Regions from separate parts of the Paenibacillus sp. FSL M8-0228 genome, predicted to be linked through region 1. Evidence: a T-box and tRNA genes for the amino acid it is inferred to sense, from the RefSeq annotation. Region 1 holds a T-box; the other regions hold tRNA genes.

What was found. The T-box of region 1 lies ahead of argS (arginine--tRNA ligase). A T-box ahead of a tRNA ligase gene usually reads a tRNA of that ligase, here a tRNA-Arg.
Region 2: it has a tRNA-Arg gene. The T-box ahead of argS (arginine--tRNA ligase) is inferred to sense a tRNA for this amino acid. The anticodon was not compared.
Region 3: it has a tRNA-Arg gene. The T-box ahead of argS (arginine--tRNA ligase) is inferred to sense a tRNA for this amino acid. The anticodon was not compared.

What each region holds. Positions count from the first base shown of each region.
Region 1 covers NZ_JBBOXA010000001.1:2,265,686-2,270,813, forward strand. Annotated here, with positions in the region: gene MKY98_RS10660 (nicotinate phosphoribosyltransferase) at 1-907, shown strand, start outside; gene MKY98_RS10665 (MogA/MoaB family molybdenum cofactor biosynthesis protein) at 974-1,489, opposite strand; gene MKY98_RS10670 (four-helix bundle copper-binding protein) at 1,754-2,083, shown strand; T-box leader at 2,161-2,417, shown strand; gene argS (arginine--tRNA ligase) at 2,480-4,210, shown strand; gene MKY98_RS10680 (S-layer homology domain-containing protein) at 4,474-5,128, shown strand, end outside.
Region 2 covers NZ_JBBOXA010000001.1:5,043,033-5,048,160, forward strand. Annotated here, with positions in the region: gene ppc (phosphoenolpyruvate carboxylase) at 1-1,900, opposite strand, end outside; tRNA gene MKY98_RS22690 (tRNA-Gly) at 2,640-2,710, opposite strand; tRNA gene MKY98_RS22695 (tRNA-Pro) at 2,720-2,793, opposite strand; tRNA gene MKY98_RS22700 (tRNA-Arg) at 2,814-2,890, opposite strand; tRNA gene MKY98_RS22705 (tRNA-Gly) at 2,896-2,970, opposite strand; tRNA gene MKY98_RS22710 (tRNA-Leu) at 2,981-3,061, opposite strand; tRNA gene MKY98_RS22715 (tRNA-Lys) at 3,073-3,148, opposite strand; tRNA gene MKY98_RS22720 (tRNA-Gln) at 3,153-3,227, opposite strand; tRNA gene MKY98_RS22725 (tRNA-Val) at 3,283-3,358, opposite strand; tRNA gene MKY98_RS22730 (tRNA-Glu) at 3,370-3,441, opposite strand; tRNA gene MKY98_RS22735 (tRNA-Thr) at 3,453-3,525, opposite strand; tRNA gene MKY98_RS22740 (tRNA-Asn) at 3,529-3,604, opposite strand; rRNA gene rrf (5S ribosomal RNA) at 3,624-3,740, opposite strand; rRNA gene MKY98_RS22750 (23S ribosomal RNA) at 3,892-5,128, opposite strand, start outside.
Region 3 covers NZ_JBBOXA010000001.1:4,389,798-4,394,925, forward strand. Annotated here, with positions in the region: gene ruvA (Holliday junction branch migration protein RuvA) at 1-473, opposite strand, end outside; gene ruvC (crossover junction endodeoxyribonuclease RuvC) at 470-973, opposite strand; gene MKY98_RS19745 (BofC C-terminal domain-containing protein) at 1,202-1,906, opposite strand; tRNA gene MKY98_RS19750 (tRNA-Pro) at 2,022-2,095, opposite strand; tRNA gene MKY98_RS19755 (tRNA-Leu) at 2,103-2,182, opposite strand; tRNA gene MKY98_RS19760 (tRNA-Arg) at 2,195-2,271, opposite strand; tRNA gene MKY98_RS19765 (tRNA-Gly) at 2,277-2,351, opposite strand; tRNA gene MKY98_RS19770 (tRNA-Lys) at 2,387-2,462, opposite strand; tRNA gene MKY98_RS19775 (tRNA-Asp) at 2,491-2,567, opposite strand; tRNA gene MKY98_RS19780 (tRNA-Met) at 2,594-2,670, opposite strand; tRNA gene MKY98_RS19785 (tRNA-Val) at 2,700-2,775, opposite strand; tRNA gene MKY98_RS19790 (tRNA-Glu) at 2,786-2,857, opposite strand; tRNA gene MKY98_RS19795 (tRNA-Ser) at 2,875-2,966, opposite strand; tRNA gene MKY98_RS19800 (tRNA-Asn) at 2,970-3,045, opposite strand; rRNA gene rrf (5S ribosomal RNA) at 3,065-3,181, opposite strand; rRNA gene MKY98_RS19810 (23S ribosomal RNA) at 3,332-5,128, opposite strand, start outside.

The sequences.
Region 1 (5,128 bases):
GCTGGCAGGCGAACATTTTGGAATCCCGACGAAGGGGACACATGCCCATTCATGGGTGCAGACCTTTATGACGGAGCAGGAGGCGTTTGACGTCTATGCGAAGGTTTTGCCAGACCAGGTTACACTGCTGGTAGACACCTTTGATACGCTGGAAAGCGGTGTTCCTCATGCGATTCGGACAGCAAAAATGCTAGAGAGTCAGGGCAAGCGTATGAATGCAATTCGTCTGGATAGCGGTGACTTGGCTTATCTATCCATTCAGGCGCGGGAAATGCTCGATGCTGAAGGCTTAGATTACGTACAAATTGTAGCTTCCAATGATTTGGATGAAAATACGATTTTTAACCTGAAAGCCCAAGGGGCACGTATTGATGTATGGGGTGTAGGAACACAGCTTATTACGGCTTCGGATCAACCATCGCTTGGCGGGGTGTACAAGCTGGTTGAGCGTGAAGTAGATGGCGAAATGCTGCCGACGATTAAGATCTCGGGGAATCCAGAAAAAGTATCCACACCAGGCAAAAAGGATGTATATCGCATTGTGGATAAGAAGAAAGGGAGAGCTGTAGCCGATTATATTTCTTTTCCGGATGAAGAGCGTCCGCGTAATGGTAAGCGCCTGAAGCTGTTTAACCCTTTGCATCCGTATATGAAGAAGTATGTAGAAAATTACGAAGCCGTGCCGATGCTTGAGCCTATTTTTATAAATGGACAGAAGGTATATGAGCTTCCCGAGCTGGATGAAATTCGTGCCTACCATACTTCACAGTTGAAACTGTTCTGGCCAGAATATTTGCGGAAGCTGAACCCTGAAATTTATCGTGTAAATCTGAGCGAGAAGGTATGGGAGCTAAAGCAAAAGCTGATCGACAGCTATATGCAGCCCGAAGTTGAAGAAAAAGAATAGTTGGAAGAGGCACCTCATGAATGCATGGGGTGCCTCTTTGTGTTGAAGCATGTAGGAAATAGGAGCTTATTTATAAATTTCTCTCATCACATGTCGTAGCTCAGGGACAATAATGCGTTCCATTGCCAAACGAACGGCTCCGCGTGAGCCAGGCATAGAAAATACAGCTGTCTGGCCCACAGTGCCAGCTACAGCCCGGCTTAAGATAGCTGCTGAACCAATGTCCTCAGCAAAGCTTAAATAACGGAAGATTTCCCCAAAGCCAGGTAGTTCCTTATCCAGTAGAGAAGAGACAGCTTCATATGTAGTATCACGTGGAGAAATACCGGTACCACCTGTCAAAAGAACAGCCTCGATGTCATCCTGTGCCGCTGCTTCGGATACTAACTGCTGAATACCTTCGTAGTCATCCTTGACGATGACATATCGAACAACTGTATATCCATTGGTTTCTAGTAGATCCATGAGCAGTCGTCCCCCAGTATCTGTTTCCACGGTGCGTGTGTCCGAGACAGTCACGACCATGCAATTCACTTGTTGGGGGGATTCCTGACGGTGTTCCTCTACAGAAGACATATTCATTAAAATGTTCACTCCTTGATCGGTGGTTAGACATACACTTTTTACAATAGAGCAATGACTGAGCGTATGCAAGTCAGAAACAGGGGCTAAAAATCTATGTGATTAATATCCTTGCATTTGCACACTGGAATATAGTACACTTCCTTACATAAGTCGGGATTATATTGTTTTGTTTTATTATTGAAAGCGCGCACATCAAATGATTAACCTCAAGGGACAGCGGGTAATAGTACAGCAGGGTCAACAACTGGGAGGTAATGTAATATGAATCATTCATACCAACAATGCGTGGATGCTTGCCTGGAATGTATGAACGCTTGCAATGTATGTTACGTAGCGAGTTTGAAGGAATATGATTTAGCTATGCTGCGTGAATGTATTCGAGTGAGTAGGGAATGTGCAGAAATATGCGGATTTGCTGCCCAAATGCTGCAGCGTGGAACGGATTTTGCCGAGCAAATCTGTGAGCTGTGCGCCAAGGCCTGTGAGGTATGTGCTGCTGAATGCAGCAAGCATTCCCATGATCATTGCAATCATTGTGCAGAAGCCTGCCGTCGTTGCGTTCAGGCCTGCCGCCAATTGGTGGCAGTATAATTACATATATGGAACTAGTGCCTGAAGAGGAAATAAAAGGTTGCTTTCTACTGAATAGGTTTGTATAATGATTGGAATTAACGTCATGGAACGGGAGAGTAGCAGCGAAGCCATATCATTACAGCGAGCCGGAAGAGGTGGAAGCCGGTATGAGATCCGATGTGAAGCGCACCCGGGAGACGGTTGATCCAACGAGCAGAACTTCTAGTAGATCAGCCCGGCAGACACCGTTATTAGTCATTGGAGTGAAATCGCGATTTGTGTAGTTAGCTTTAGCTGCACAACCGATTTACGAAGAGTGGTACCGCGGGATATTGAAGTTCTCGTCTCTTGAATGATTTCAAGAGGCGGGGGCTTTTTTTGTTAGATTCTATAAAAAGAAGGAGAGAGATCATCATGTTAATGAGGATTGCTGCTCAAGCGATATTGGCCCATACGGGCTTGGAGGAGAAAGAAATTTTATCTTTATTTGAGGTGCCTCCGCAGCCTGAATGGGGAGATATGGCGTTTCCGTGTTTTGTGCTGGCTAAAAAGTTTCGAAAGTCTCCGCAGCACATTGCACTGGAATTGGCGGAACTAGTAGGCCATAAAGAAGGTTTAACCGCTTCAGCATCGGGTGCCTATGTAAACATAACCTTGGATCGATCGGTTCATATTCCGCTTATGCTTGCTGAATTGAGCAAGGCTGATTTCCTCAGGCCTAATATCGGGAACGGGCAGCGGGTAGTTATTGATATGTCCTCGCCTAATATTGCCAAACCGTTTGGTATCGGTCATCTTCGCTCTACGGTTATCGGTGCTGCCTTGTATCGCATACTTGGTGAAACAGGTTATGTACCTATTAGTGTGAATCATCTTGGGGATTGGGGAACACAGTTTGGTAAGCAAATTGCGGCCTATAAAAGATGGGGAAATGAGGAGCAGTTACAACATGATCCGATTGGTGAATCGCTAAAGCTATATGTGCGTTTTCATCAGGAGGCCGATCATGATCCGACTTTGGAGGATGAAGGGCGCGAGTGGTTCCGACGTTTGGAACATGGGGATGCTGAGGCTCAACAACTATGGGAGTTTTTTGTTGAAATCAGTCTGGGTGAATTTGATCGTATGTACCAGCGTCTAAACATTACATTTGACCATGTGCTGGGAGAAAGTTTTTACAATGATAAGATGCAGGCAGTTATTGATCAATTAAGAGCAAAAGGATTGTTGGAGGAAAGTGATGGGGCGCTCGTAGTTCGCCTGGAAGACGAGGAACTGCCTCCGTGTCTTATTCTGAAAAAGGATGGAACCACCATTTATCCGACACGTGATCTGGCAACAGCGATTTATCGTCATGAAGTGATGAAGGCTGATCGGTTGCTGTACGTTGTTGGTGGGGAACAGAAGTTGCATTTCCAGCAGGTGTTTGCGGTGCTGAAGCATGCAGGGGAGGCATGGGCGGAGCAATGTGAGCATGTGCCGTTTGGATTAATGCGGTTTGCGGGTAAGAAAATGTCCACAAGACGTGGCAAGGTTGTGAAGCTGGAGGAGGTGCTGGATGAAGCTGTAGCGCGTGCTCAAGGCATCATTACTCAGAAGAACCCTGGTTTACAGGAACAGCAGGCAATAGCGGAGAACGTTGGAATTGGGGCGATTATTTTTGGTGATTTAAAAAACAACCGGCTGAATGAAGTGGACTTTTCGTTGGAGGAGGCGCTGACCTTCGAAGGCGAGACCGGGCCTTATGTACAGTATACTCATGCGCGCATCCGCAGCCTTCTGGAGAAAGCCCATGCTCGCGCCGATGTTGATGTTAATACTAATCCTAGCGACAACGATCTTGTCCAAGATAGCCATTCTCGTGATTTGAATGACGTATCGGATGAAATGTTGGGTGACGCAGGTTGGGCGCTGCTTAAGCAGTTGGGTCGCTATCACGGACAACTGATACGTGCGGTTCGCCAACTGGAGCCTTCGGTAATTGCGAGATTTGCATTGGATACGTCCCAGGCGTTTAACCGTTTTTACGCCAAGGAAAGGATTGTCGATGGTGGACAGTGGCGTATTCAGTTGGCGGAACAAACTGCGGATATTCTGGCATGCGCGTTGCAACTTCTTGGTCTGAAAGCACCGAATCGAATGTAAGCAAAGCGAACAAAGGGCAGCGAGTTTTTGCTGGCGGGATGACTGCTACCATACCTGGCTCTTCCAAAGGAATACTGTAAAAGATTAATCTGTTACAAGCACTTTTGGGTATGTATAAAGATTGTGAGCAGAAAAGAGTTAGACGGGTTACACTAATCGCAGGTATTCCACTGTCTTGCAACCAATTTGTGCATATTTGAAACATTTGATGCTTTTATTGCGTCGGTAAGTGTAGAAGCAAAGTAAACATGGAGGTGTATCTCATGAAAAAGAACAAAAGCGTGACAGCTGCCCTGCTTGTCATCTGCTCATTGGCAGTAGCAACGTCGGCCTCTGCTTTTCGTGATATAAAGGGAGCTGAACAGGAGAAGATCGTAAACTCACTTCAGGACAAAGGAATTATTCAAGGAATAACCAAGGATAAATTTGTACCGGATCAAACGCTCACGTATGCACAAGGAGTACACTTGGTTGTTCGTGCCATGGATCTTCAGGTAATGCCTGATTTTACAACGGGTTCCTTTGCAAACATTCCGGCTTCCGCATGGTATGCTCAGTCCTATCGGATTGCAGCCCAACACCAAATCCCTTTGTCACCAGATATTGATCCAAGCACTCGTATGACAAGAGAACAATTTGCTAATATTCTGTATAAAGCAGTGAGTGCAACGGGTGAATATCCAACTGTCCGTATGTTAATTAATGTAGCGGATGGCAATAAACTAGACCAGGAATCAAACGCAGCAGTTCAATTCCTGCTACTGACCAAAATTGCAAAATTGGACGAACAGAGCAACTTTAACCCGGATCGTAAAGTAACGCGGATGGAGGCAGCAGAAATGGTCTATAACGCATCCGAATTTGTACAAAGTCATAAAACGGTTGAAGCTACTCCTGAAAATCCGGCTGAGCCTGTAG
Region 2 (5,128 bases), 2.8 Mb from region 1:
TAAGTGGCATTCCTCCACGACCCAGCGCACCTCCACGACCGTGGAAAAACTTCACTTTTACGCCAAACTCATTAACTACTTCCGTAATGCTGTTCATAGCGACCCGAAGTTCCCAGTTCGCTGTAACCACACCGCCATCTTTATTGCTGTCCGAGTATCCCAGCATAATCTCCTGAAGCTGGTCCATCGCAGCCACAGATTGTCGATATACAGGCAAGTTCATCAATCTTCTCATAATATCAGGTGCAGCGTGCAGATCATCTATCGTTTCGAACAAAGGGACAGATTGCAGCGTACAGATAACAGTGCCATCCTTCTCGATGCGGAACAGGCCTACCTCTTTGGATAAGACCATAACCTCCAGTAAGTCACTAGCTCCCTGAGTCATACTGATCAAGTAGCTTGTAATGGACTGCTTGCCGAATTCCTCCTGAGCCAAATAAATCGTACGATATACATCAAGACATTCCTGTGTGCTATCGCTATATTTTAAATAAGGTGAAGTAATCGGACGAGGTTCATTCAGCAGCTTTTCCAGCAGATTAATTTTTTCTTCTTCTGACAGCTTACTGTAATCCGACACAATATTCATTTTAGAAAGAATTTCAGTCATCGCATTTTCATGTTCCTGACTATGCTGACGGACATCCAGCGTAGCTGTATGGAATCCAAACAACTCTACCTGGCGAATCATCTTTTGAATATACGTGTTTGCCACATAATCGGCAAAATGATGACGCAGACTGTGGTCAATAACATTTAGGTCTGCAATGAGCTCTTCCGCAGAATTGTAACGCTCATTGGTACCCTGTTTGCTTTCATCCAGGATGTTGTTCACTTTAGCAATCATATATGCCAGTTTAATGCGGTAAGGCTCTTTTTCGTTATGCCATACTTCCATCTTTTTAAGTGTAATGTGAGTACGGTCTTCTTCAATAGAAGCCAGCAGAGCATCGGAAACTCGCACAATGCTGGTGCTGAAACTCAAGTAACCCATGAGTTCCTTTAACGTGTGCTGATATTCTCTCAAAGCCAACTTGCGCTGCATACGTAACGTTTCCCAAGTCACATGAGATGTCACAGACGGATTGCCGTCCCGGTCTCCACCGATCCAGGAACCAAATCTCAGATAAGTGGGTATGTGCCATTTTTGTTCGGGATAATATTTGTCTAAACATCGTTCCAATTCTTGATATACATCTGGCAGTACATGAAACAAGGTCTCGTGAAAATAATACATTCCATTTCTTACTTCATCTAATACAGTTGGCTTGCGATCACGCAGCTCATCTGTCTGCCACAGCGTAATTACTTCGTTTAGCAGATTCTCCCGTACCTGTTCCCGCTCACGCAAGGTAAGCATCGGATTATCCAGCAGCATGACGTCCTCGGAAATGCGCTTATGGATATCAAGTATTACTCGTCGTGTCGCTTCTGTAGGATGTGCGGTCATGACCAGCTCCAAAGAGAGCTCATTCAGCAAGTTACTAACGTCCTCAGCGGAGAAGCCCCCTTGTTTAAGCTCCTGAACGGAACTTTCAATGGAACCAGGTTGAACATCTTCACCAGCCGAATGCTCATAATCCCGCTTACGACGAATACGATGGTTTTGCTCAGCGATATTCACCAACTGAAAATAAATCGCAAACGCGCGAATAACCTGGTGACGAATATCCGTATCCAGTCCGCTGACCATTTGTTTGAAATTCTCATACAACTCCGGCTGATACCCGGCACGTAACGATTTACTTGTCTCACGTATTTTCTCCACGATATCCAAAAGTTCGTTGCCACCCTGATGAACCAATACCTCACCAAGAATATTCCCTAGAAAACGAACGTCCCGCCGCAGCAGATTGTTGGATTGGTTTTTGTTAGCGGTTAACGTAAGCTCAGTCATGCTTTTCCCCCCATCTGATCTGTTCCACACCATATACAGTTGTAGAAAAGGTACGTATACACACGAAATTTGACACTTTCTTAACATCATACAATAAAACCGCATGAAAAGCTGCAAAATTTACAGTAAAAAATCATCTTTTTGAATTACTTCTTTCGAGAAAATATTGGATTCTTATGAATAAATATGAAGTTAATAAATAGAAATTAATGTATACACTAGTGATACGTGAAACATTATGCACAGTCTCTTATAAAGAGTGTGTTTTTAAAGGTACAAATTCATGCAACGTAGTGTGTATATGTTTATTATTTGTTGACAAAGTCAACTCCATTAGCCTTCTATCCACAAAGATATACACAAATTAGCCATTTTCTCAGTGTTTCTAAGGTATTTCCTCATTAACACTCCGATTTTTACCCACATAAATAAAGGGAAATGTGCACAACCCAAGAGCAACTGTTGAGTTATCACCATAAATTCGCACCATAATAGCTATAGGATTCCTATATTTAAAGGATTTGATCACGAAATTAGCCTTACTGCAGGAGAAAGGGGTACGTTAGAGGAGGAAATTCGAGATCTAGGTGTCAAAAGTAACAAGAGCCTATGTACAATATACACAAGTCATCCCCAACTGTGCATGACAGGAGACATATTTGCATTGGCCTATATACATAGAAGTAAATGTAATGTGGACAAAATAAAAAGAAGCCTTTCGGCTTCTAGGTAATCGGTAAGCGGGTGATGGGAATCGAACCCACGCTATCAGCTTGGAAGGCTGAAGTTCTACCATTGAACTACACCCGCAAATTAGTATCGGGATGACACGATTTGAACATGCGACCCCCTGGTCCCAAACCAGGTGCTCTACCAAGCTGAGCTACATCCCGATATTATACTTTTTTAAATATGGCGCGCCCTGAGAGATTCGAACTCCCGGCCTTTTGATTCGTAGTCAAACGCTCTATCCAGCTGAGCTAAGGGCGCAAATATGGAGCGGACGACGGGAATCGAACCCGCGACCCTCGCCTTGGCAAGGCGATGCTCTACCGCTGAGCCACGTCCGCAAAAACAATATGCGCGTGGAGGGACTTGAACCCCCACGTCAAAGACGCTAGATCCTAAGTCTAGTGCGTCTGCCAATTCCGCCACACGCGCATGTAATACAATGGTGAGCCATGAAGGACTCGAACCTTCGACACCCTGATTAAAAGTCAGGTGCTCTACCAACTGAGCTAATGGCTCTTAATGGCTGGGGATATAGGATTTGAACCTATGCATGACGGAGTCAAAGTCCGTTGCCTTACCGCTTGGCTAATCCCCAATATGCATATGATTCACAATTCCCCAAGAATTCATCCAGGTAAGAGGATGAAAAATGGTGGAGGCTGAGGGGATCGAACCCCCGACCCTCTGCTTGTAAGGCAGATGCTCTCCCAGCTGAGCTAAGCCTCCATACTACCCTATGACCCGTAGGGGATTCGAACCCCTGTTACCTCCGTGAAAGGGAGGTGTCTTAACCCCTTGACCAACGGGCCATCCTATAACAAGCTCTCAACCGGGTTCGAACCGGTGACCTCATCCTTACCATGGATGCACTCTACCTGCTGAGCTATGAGAGCAAATGGCTCCCCGAACAGGACTCGAACCTGTGACAACTCGATTAACAGTCGAGTGCTCTACCAACTGAGCTATCAGGGAATATTAAGCATAAAGCTCTGCTTGGCGACGTCCTACTCTCCCAGGACCCTGCGGTCCAAGTACCATCGGCGCTGGAGGGCTTAACGGTCGTGTTCGGGATGGGTACGTGTGGAACCCCTCCGCTATCGCCACCAAACATGAATTTGCTGTGCAAATTCTTCCGTACGGTTATTCGCTTCACCACTTATCGTGTGAATGAATAGCCATGCGCTTGTTGTATGTCACTTGTACATACGTTCAAGGTTACACCCTGAAAACTGGATCCGAAACTCTTTTGCGTTTTATCTTAGGATAAGCCCTCGACCGATTAGTATTGGTCAGCTCCATGCATTACTGCACTTCCACCCCCAACCTATCTACCTCGTCGTCTTCAAGGGGTCTTACATACTGGGAAATCTCATCTTGAGGGGGGCTTCACGCTTAGATGCTTTCAGCGCTTATCCCTTCCGTACATAGCTACCCAGCGGTGCTCCTGGCGGAACAACTGGTACACCAGCGGTACGTCCATCCCGGTCCTCTCGTACTAAGGACAGCTCCTCTCAAATTTCCTACGCCCACGACAGATAGGGACCGAACTGTCTCACGACGTTCTGAACCCAGCTCGCGTACCGCTTTAATGGGCGAACAGCCCAACCCTTGGGACCTACTTCAGCCCCAGGATGCGATGAGCCGACATCGAGGTGCCAAACCTCCCCGTCGATGTGGACTCTTGGGGGAGATAAGCCTGTTATCCCCAGGGTAGCTTTTATCCGTTGAGCGATGGCCCTTCCATGCGGTACCACCGGATCACTAAGCCCGACTTTCGTCCCTGCTCGACTTGTAGGTCTCGCAGTCAAGCTCCCTTCTGCCTTTGCACTCTTCGAATGATTTCCAACCATTCTGAGGGAACCTTGGGGCGCCTCCGTTACTCTTTAGGAGGCGACCGCCCCAGTCAAACTGCCCACCTGACACTGTCCTCGCACCGGTTCACGGTACCAAGTTAGAACCTAGATACGATCAGGGTGGTATCCCAAGGATGCCTCCCTTCAAGCTGGCGCTCAAAGTTCGACGGCTCCCACCTATCCTGTACAGATCGTACCCAAATTCAATATCAAGCTGCAGTAAAGCTCCATGGGGTCTTTCCGTCTTGTCGCGGGTAACCTGCATCTTCACAGGTATTAAAATTTCACCGGATCTCTCGTTGAGACAGCGCCCAAGTCGTTACGCCATTCGTGCGGGTCAGAATTTACCTGACAAGGAATTTCGCTACCTTAGGACCGTTATAGTTACGGCCGCCGTTTACTGGGGCTTCGGTTCATAGCTTCGCTCTTGCGAGCTTACCACTCCCCTTAACCTTCCAGCACCGGGCAGGCGTCAGCCCGTATACTTCGCCTTGCGGCTTCGCACAGACCTGTGTTTTTGCTAAACAGTCGCTTGGGCCTTTTCACTGCGGCCCCCTCGGGCTATTCACCCTACCGAGGCACCCCTTCTCCCGAAGTTACGGGGTCATTTTGCCGAGTTCCTTAACGAGAGTTCTTCCGCGCG
Region 3 (5,128 bases), 2.1 Mb from region 1:
TCGCCCCAATATGAACCTTCGCCTTCTTCTACGACAGGCTCAGCAAACAATCCGGTTGCCATCCCTAACGAGCCAATACCGTCCAGCTTGTCTTTCAAATCCAGAATCATACGTTGTGCCGTCTTTTTACCGATCCCCGGTAACTTGGTGAGAAATGTGATATTCTCCTGATAAATCGCCGTTACCACATGAGCAGGCGTACCGCCTCCTAAAATACCAAGCGCAACACGCGGTCCAATACCAGATACATCAATCAGTTTACGGAATAGCTGCTGCTCCTCACGGGTCGCAAAACCGAACAGTAAAATAGCATCTTCCCTTACATGATGGTGAATATAAATAACCACTGAACCTTCAGTTTTGGCGAACGCGTAAGGATTCGGACAAAATACCCGGTACCCTACACCCTGTACATCTAAAACGACATATTCATTTTCCAAATGGGCCACAGAACCACGCAAGAAATCTATCATTTTCGCAATACCTCATTTAATTTTGAATTTAGTCCATAGGAGTGCGCATGACAAATAGCCACCGCCAAAGCATCCGCTACATCGTCCGGTTTCGGCACAGTTTGAAGCTTTAGAAACATTCTAACCATTTCTTGTACCTGTTTCTTCTCAGCCTTACCATACCCTACAATAGCCTGCTTTACCTGCATCGGCGTGTATTCACCTATAGGCAAATTACGTTGTTTTGCAGCCAGCACCAGCACCCCACGTGCCTGACTTACAGACATAGCGGTTGTAACGTTGCGATTAAAAAAGAGCTTTTCCAGTGCTACCGCATCAGGCTTATATTTATCTATTAATTGCAACATGCCTTCATACACATGAAGCAGCCTTTCTTCTTCCGGTGTATGAGCCTCCGTCTGGATGCAGCCATACTGCACAGGCACCACTTTACTGCCAATCTTGTCTACAAACCCGAAGCCCACAATAGCAATACCCGGATCAATTCCTAGAAAACGCAAAAAAATCTCTCCTCTATCGCTCAATCATGGCGTAACTAATCAATAGCCAGCGTTATCCTGAATATACTCACGGTCAAATACCATATAAAGCGAACATATGTGTCGTTCTTTTCATTATAACAAAACTTTGTATCTAATAGAGGAAAAAATTTAAACATGAGTAAAAACATAAAAAGAGACGCTTCAAGCCTTACCTCATGGGCAAAGCCTAACGTCTCGCAGTTGTAATCAATAGTGCTGTTTTAATACCCTCTGTGTTCGCTCCACGGCAAAGTCACTAAAAGTGGAAATTACACTGTTATACTCATTTATATCCTGTACACGGATTCCCTGCTGAAGTTGTTTATACACCCCTTCTGGCAAGGCCGTCTCCATGGAACCCACATCCAATTGAAAAAAAGTGCGGATTACTTTTTCTCTTTTAGGCAGCCCTTCATACAATGTAAGCTGGCCGTCAGTGCTCAAACCCATGTATCCACGCTCTTTGCATGACTCTGACAAGTCTTCCACCCTGCGTTCCAGCCACACCTCTCCTTTGGTATTAAGTCGTCCCTTCCAATCGGGATGTTGCTTCAGTAAGGTCTCTAGCTGCTGTGAACTTAGCGTTCCCAAGGAAAGTGTTTCCGTACCACATACGTAGGTGGTTAACAGACGGGTCTTCCTGCTTATACCGGAAGCACGAATACTTTGTAATAGTTGCATATGTGAGGAGTGATCTTCAGTTGGACCCAGATGTGAAGCCTCCTCCATGCCCTCCTCTGCCATGACGGTAGTAGCGAGTGGCTGTGACAACATAGCCTGCATATAATTCGATAACAGAATACCCAACCCTGCCAGCAAACAAGCCGCGCCCAAAATGCTACAGGCCCACACTGTTCTTCTCCACTGTTTCCAGCGCCGTTTCATCTGTTTTTTCCAACTTAATCGCTTCACAGTAATCCCTTCCGTCCCACTTTTTGTGTTAGTGTGACCTGGCGATTACTGATTTATACAAAAAGATAATTAATATAACAAAAAAGCCGCTGCTTCCAGCGACTTTCCTTTTGAATCGGGATGACACGATTTGAACATGCGACCCCCTGGTCCCAAACCAGGTGCTCTACCAAGCTGAGCTACATCCCGAAATACATGCCGGTGAGAGGACTCGAACCTCCACGGTTTCCCTCACGATTTTGAGTCGCGCGCGTCTGCCAATTCCGCCACACCGGCTTATGAAGTTAATGGCGCGCCCTGAGAGATTCGAACTCCCGGCCTTTTGATTCGTAGTCAAACGCTCTATCCAGCTGAGCTAAGGGCGCAAATATGGAGCGGACGACGGGAATCGAACCCGCGACCCTCGCCTTGGCAAGGCGATGCTCTACCGCTGAGCCACGTCCGCAATATCATTATATCCATGACATATAAGTGCATGAATGGTGAGCCATGAAGGACTCGAACCTTCGACACCCTGATTAAAAGTCAGGTGCTCTACCAACTGAGCTAATGGCTCCCAACAGGGTAACATAACTTTGTGAAAATGGCGGAACTGACGGGATTCGAACCCGCGATCTCCTGCGTGACAGGCAGGCATGTTAGGCCTCTACACCACAGTTCCATAGCAGTTTACATTCAAAAGTTAATTGGTTGCGGGGGCAGGATTTGAACCTGCGACCTTCGGGTTATGAGCCCGACGAGCTACCGAACTGCTCCACCCCGCGATAATATTAGGGACTGCTATTTAAATAAATGGTGGAGGCTGAGGGGCTCGAACCCCCGACCCTCTGCTTGTAAGGCAGATGCTCTCCCAGCTGAGCTAAGCCTCCATACTACTTATGACCCGTAGGGGATTCGAACCCCTGTTACCTCCGTGAAAGGGAGGTGTCTTAACCCCTTGACCAACGGGCCATACAATAAAATAATTATGGCGGAGAGAGAGGGATTCGAACCCTCGAGACGCTTTTGGCGCCTACACGATTTCCAATCGTGCTCCTTCGGCCAACTCGGACACCTCTCCATATGGCTCCCCGAACAGGACTCGAACCTGTGACAACTCGATTAACAGTCGAGTGCTCTACCAACTGAGCTATCAGGGAATAATAATCATAAAGCTCTGCTTGGCGACGTCCTACTCTCCCAGGACCCTGCGGTCCAAGTACCATCGGCGCTGGAGGGCTTAACGGTCGTGTTCGGGATGGGTACGTGTGGAACCCCTCCGCTATCGCCACCAAACATGAATTTGCTACGCAAATTCTTCCGTACGGCTATTCAGTTCATCACTTATCGTGTGAATGAATAGCCATGCGCTTGTTGTATGTCACTTGTACATACCTTCAAGGTTACACCCTGAAAACTGGATCCGAAACTCATTGCGTCTTATCTTAGGATAAGCCCTCGACCGATTAGTATTGGTCAGCTCCATGCATTACTGCACTTCCACCCCCAACCTATCTACCTCGTCGTCTTCAAGGGGTCTTACATACTGGGAAATCTCATCTTGAGGGGGGCTTCACGCTTAGATGCTTTCAGCGCTTATCCCTTCCGTACATAGCTACCCAGCGGTGCTCCTGGCGGAACAACTGGTACACCAGCGGTACGTCCATCCCGGTCCTCTCGTACTAAGGACAGCTCCTCTCAAATTTCCTACGCCCACGACAGATAGGGACCGAACTGTCTCACGACGTTCTGAACCCAGCTCGCGTACCGCTTTAATGGGCGAACAGCCCAACCCTTGGGACCTACTTCAGCCCCAGGATGCGATGAGCCGACATCGAGGTGCCAAACCTCCCCGTCGATGTGGACTCTTGGGGGAGATAAGCCTGTTATCCCCAGGGTAGCTTTTATCCGTTGAGCGATGGCCCTTCCATGCGGTACCACCGGATCACTAAGCCCGACTTTCGTCCCTGCTCGACTTGTAGGTCTCGCAGTCAAGCTCCCTTCTGCCTTTGCACTCTTCGAATGATTTCCAACCATTCTGAGGGAACCTTGGGGCGCCTCCGTTACTCTTTAGGAGGCGACCGCCCCAGTCAAACTGCCCACCTGACACTGTCCTCGCACCGGTTCACGGTACCAAGTTAGAACCTAGATACGATCAGGGTGGTATCCCAAGGATGCCTCCCCTCAAGCTGGCGCTCAAGGCTCAACGGCTCCCACCTATCCTGTACAGATCGTACCCAAATTCAATATCAAGCTGCAGTAAAGCTCCATGGGGTCTTTCCGTCTTGTCGCGGGTAACCTGCATCTTCACAGGTATTAAAATTTCACCGGATCTCTCGTTGAGACAGCGCCCAAGTCGTTACGCCATTCGTGCGGGTCAGAATTTACCTGACAAGGAATTTCGCTACCTTAGGACCGTTATAGTTACGGCCGCCGTTTACTGGGGCTTCGGTTCATAGCTTCGCCCCGAAGGGCTTACCACTCCCCTTAACCTTCCAGCACCGGGCAGGCGTCAGCCCGTATACTTCGCCTTGCGGCTTCGCACAGACCTGTGTTTTTGCTAAACAGTCGCTTGGGCCTTTTCACTGCGGCCCCCTCGGGCTATTCACCCTACCGAGGCACCCCTTCTCCCGAAGTTACGGGGTCATTTTGCCGAGTTCCTTAACGAGAGTTCTTCCGCGCGCCTTAGAATTCTCTTCTCGCCTACCTGTGTCGGTTTGCGGTACGGGCACCTTCTCCTGGCTAGAGGCTTTTCTTGGCAGTCTGAGATCATGACCTTCGCTACTATAATTTTCGCTCCCCATCACAGCCCAGCCTTACGATGTGCGGATTTGCCTACACATCAGCCTCACTGCTTAGACGGACATCCATCCGTCCGCGTCACTACCCTACTGCGTCACCCCATCGCTCATAACGGATTACGGTGGTACAGGAATTTCGACCTGTTGTCCTTCGACTACGCCTATCGGCCTCGCCTTAGGTCCCGACTTACCCTGAGCGGACGAACCTTCCTCAGGAACCCTTAGGCTTTCGGCGGATCTGATTCTCACAGATCTTTTCGTTACTCATACCGGCATTCTCACTTGAATGCAGTCCAGCGCTCCTTACGGTACACCTTCAACCCGCATTCAACGCTCCCCTACCCCTGATGCAAGCATCAAGCCATAGCTTCGGTGGTGTGTTTAGCCCCGTTACATTTTCGGCGCAGAGTCACTCGACCAGTGAGCTATTACGCACTCTTTC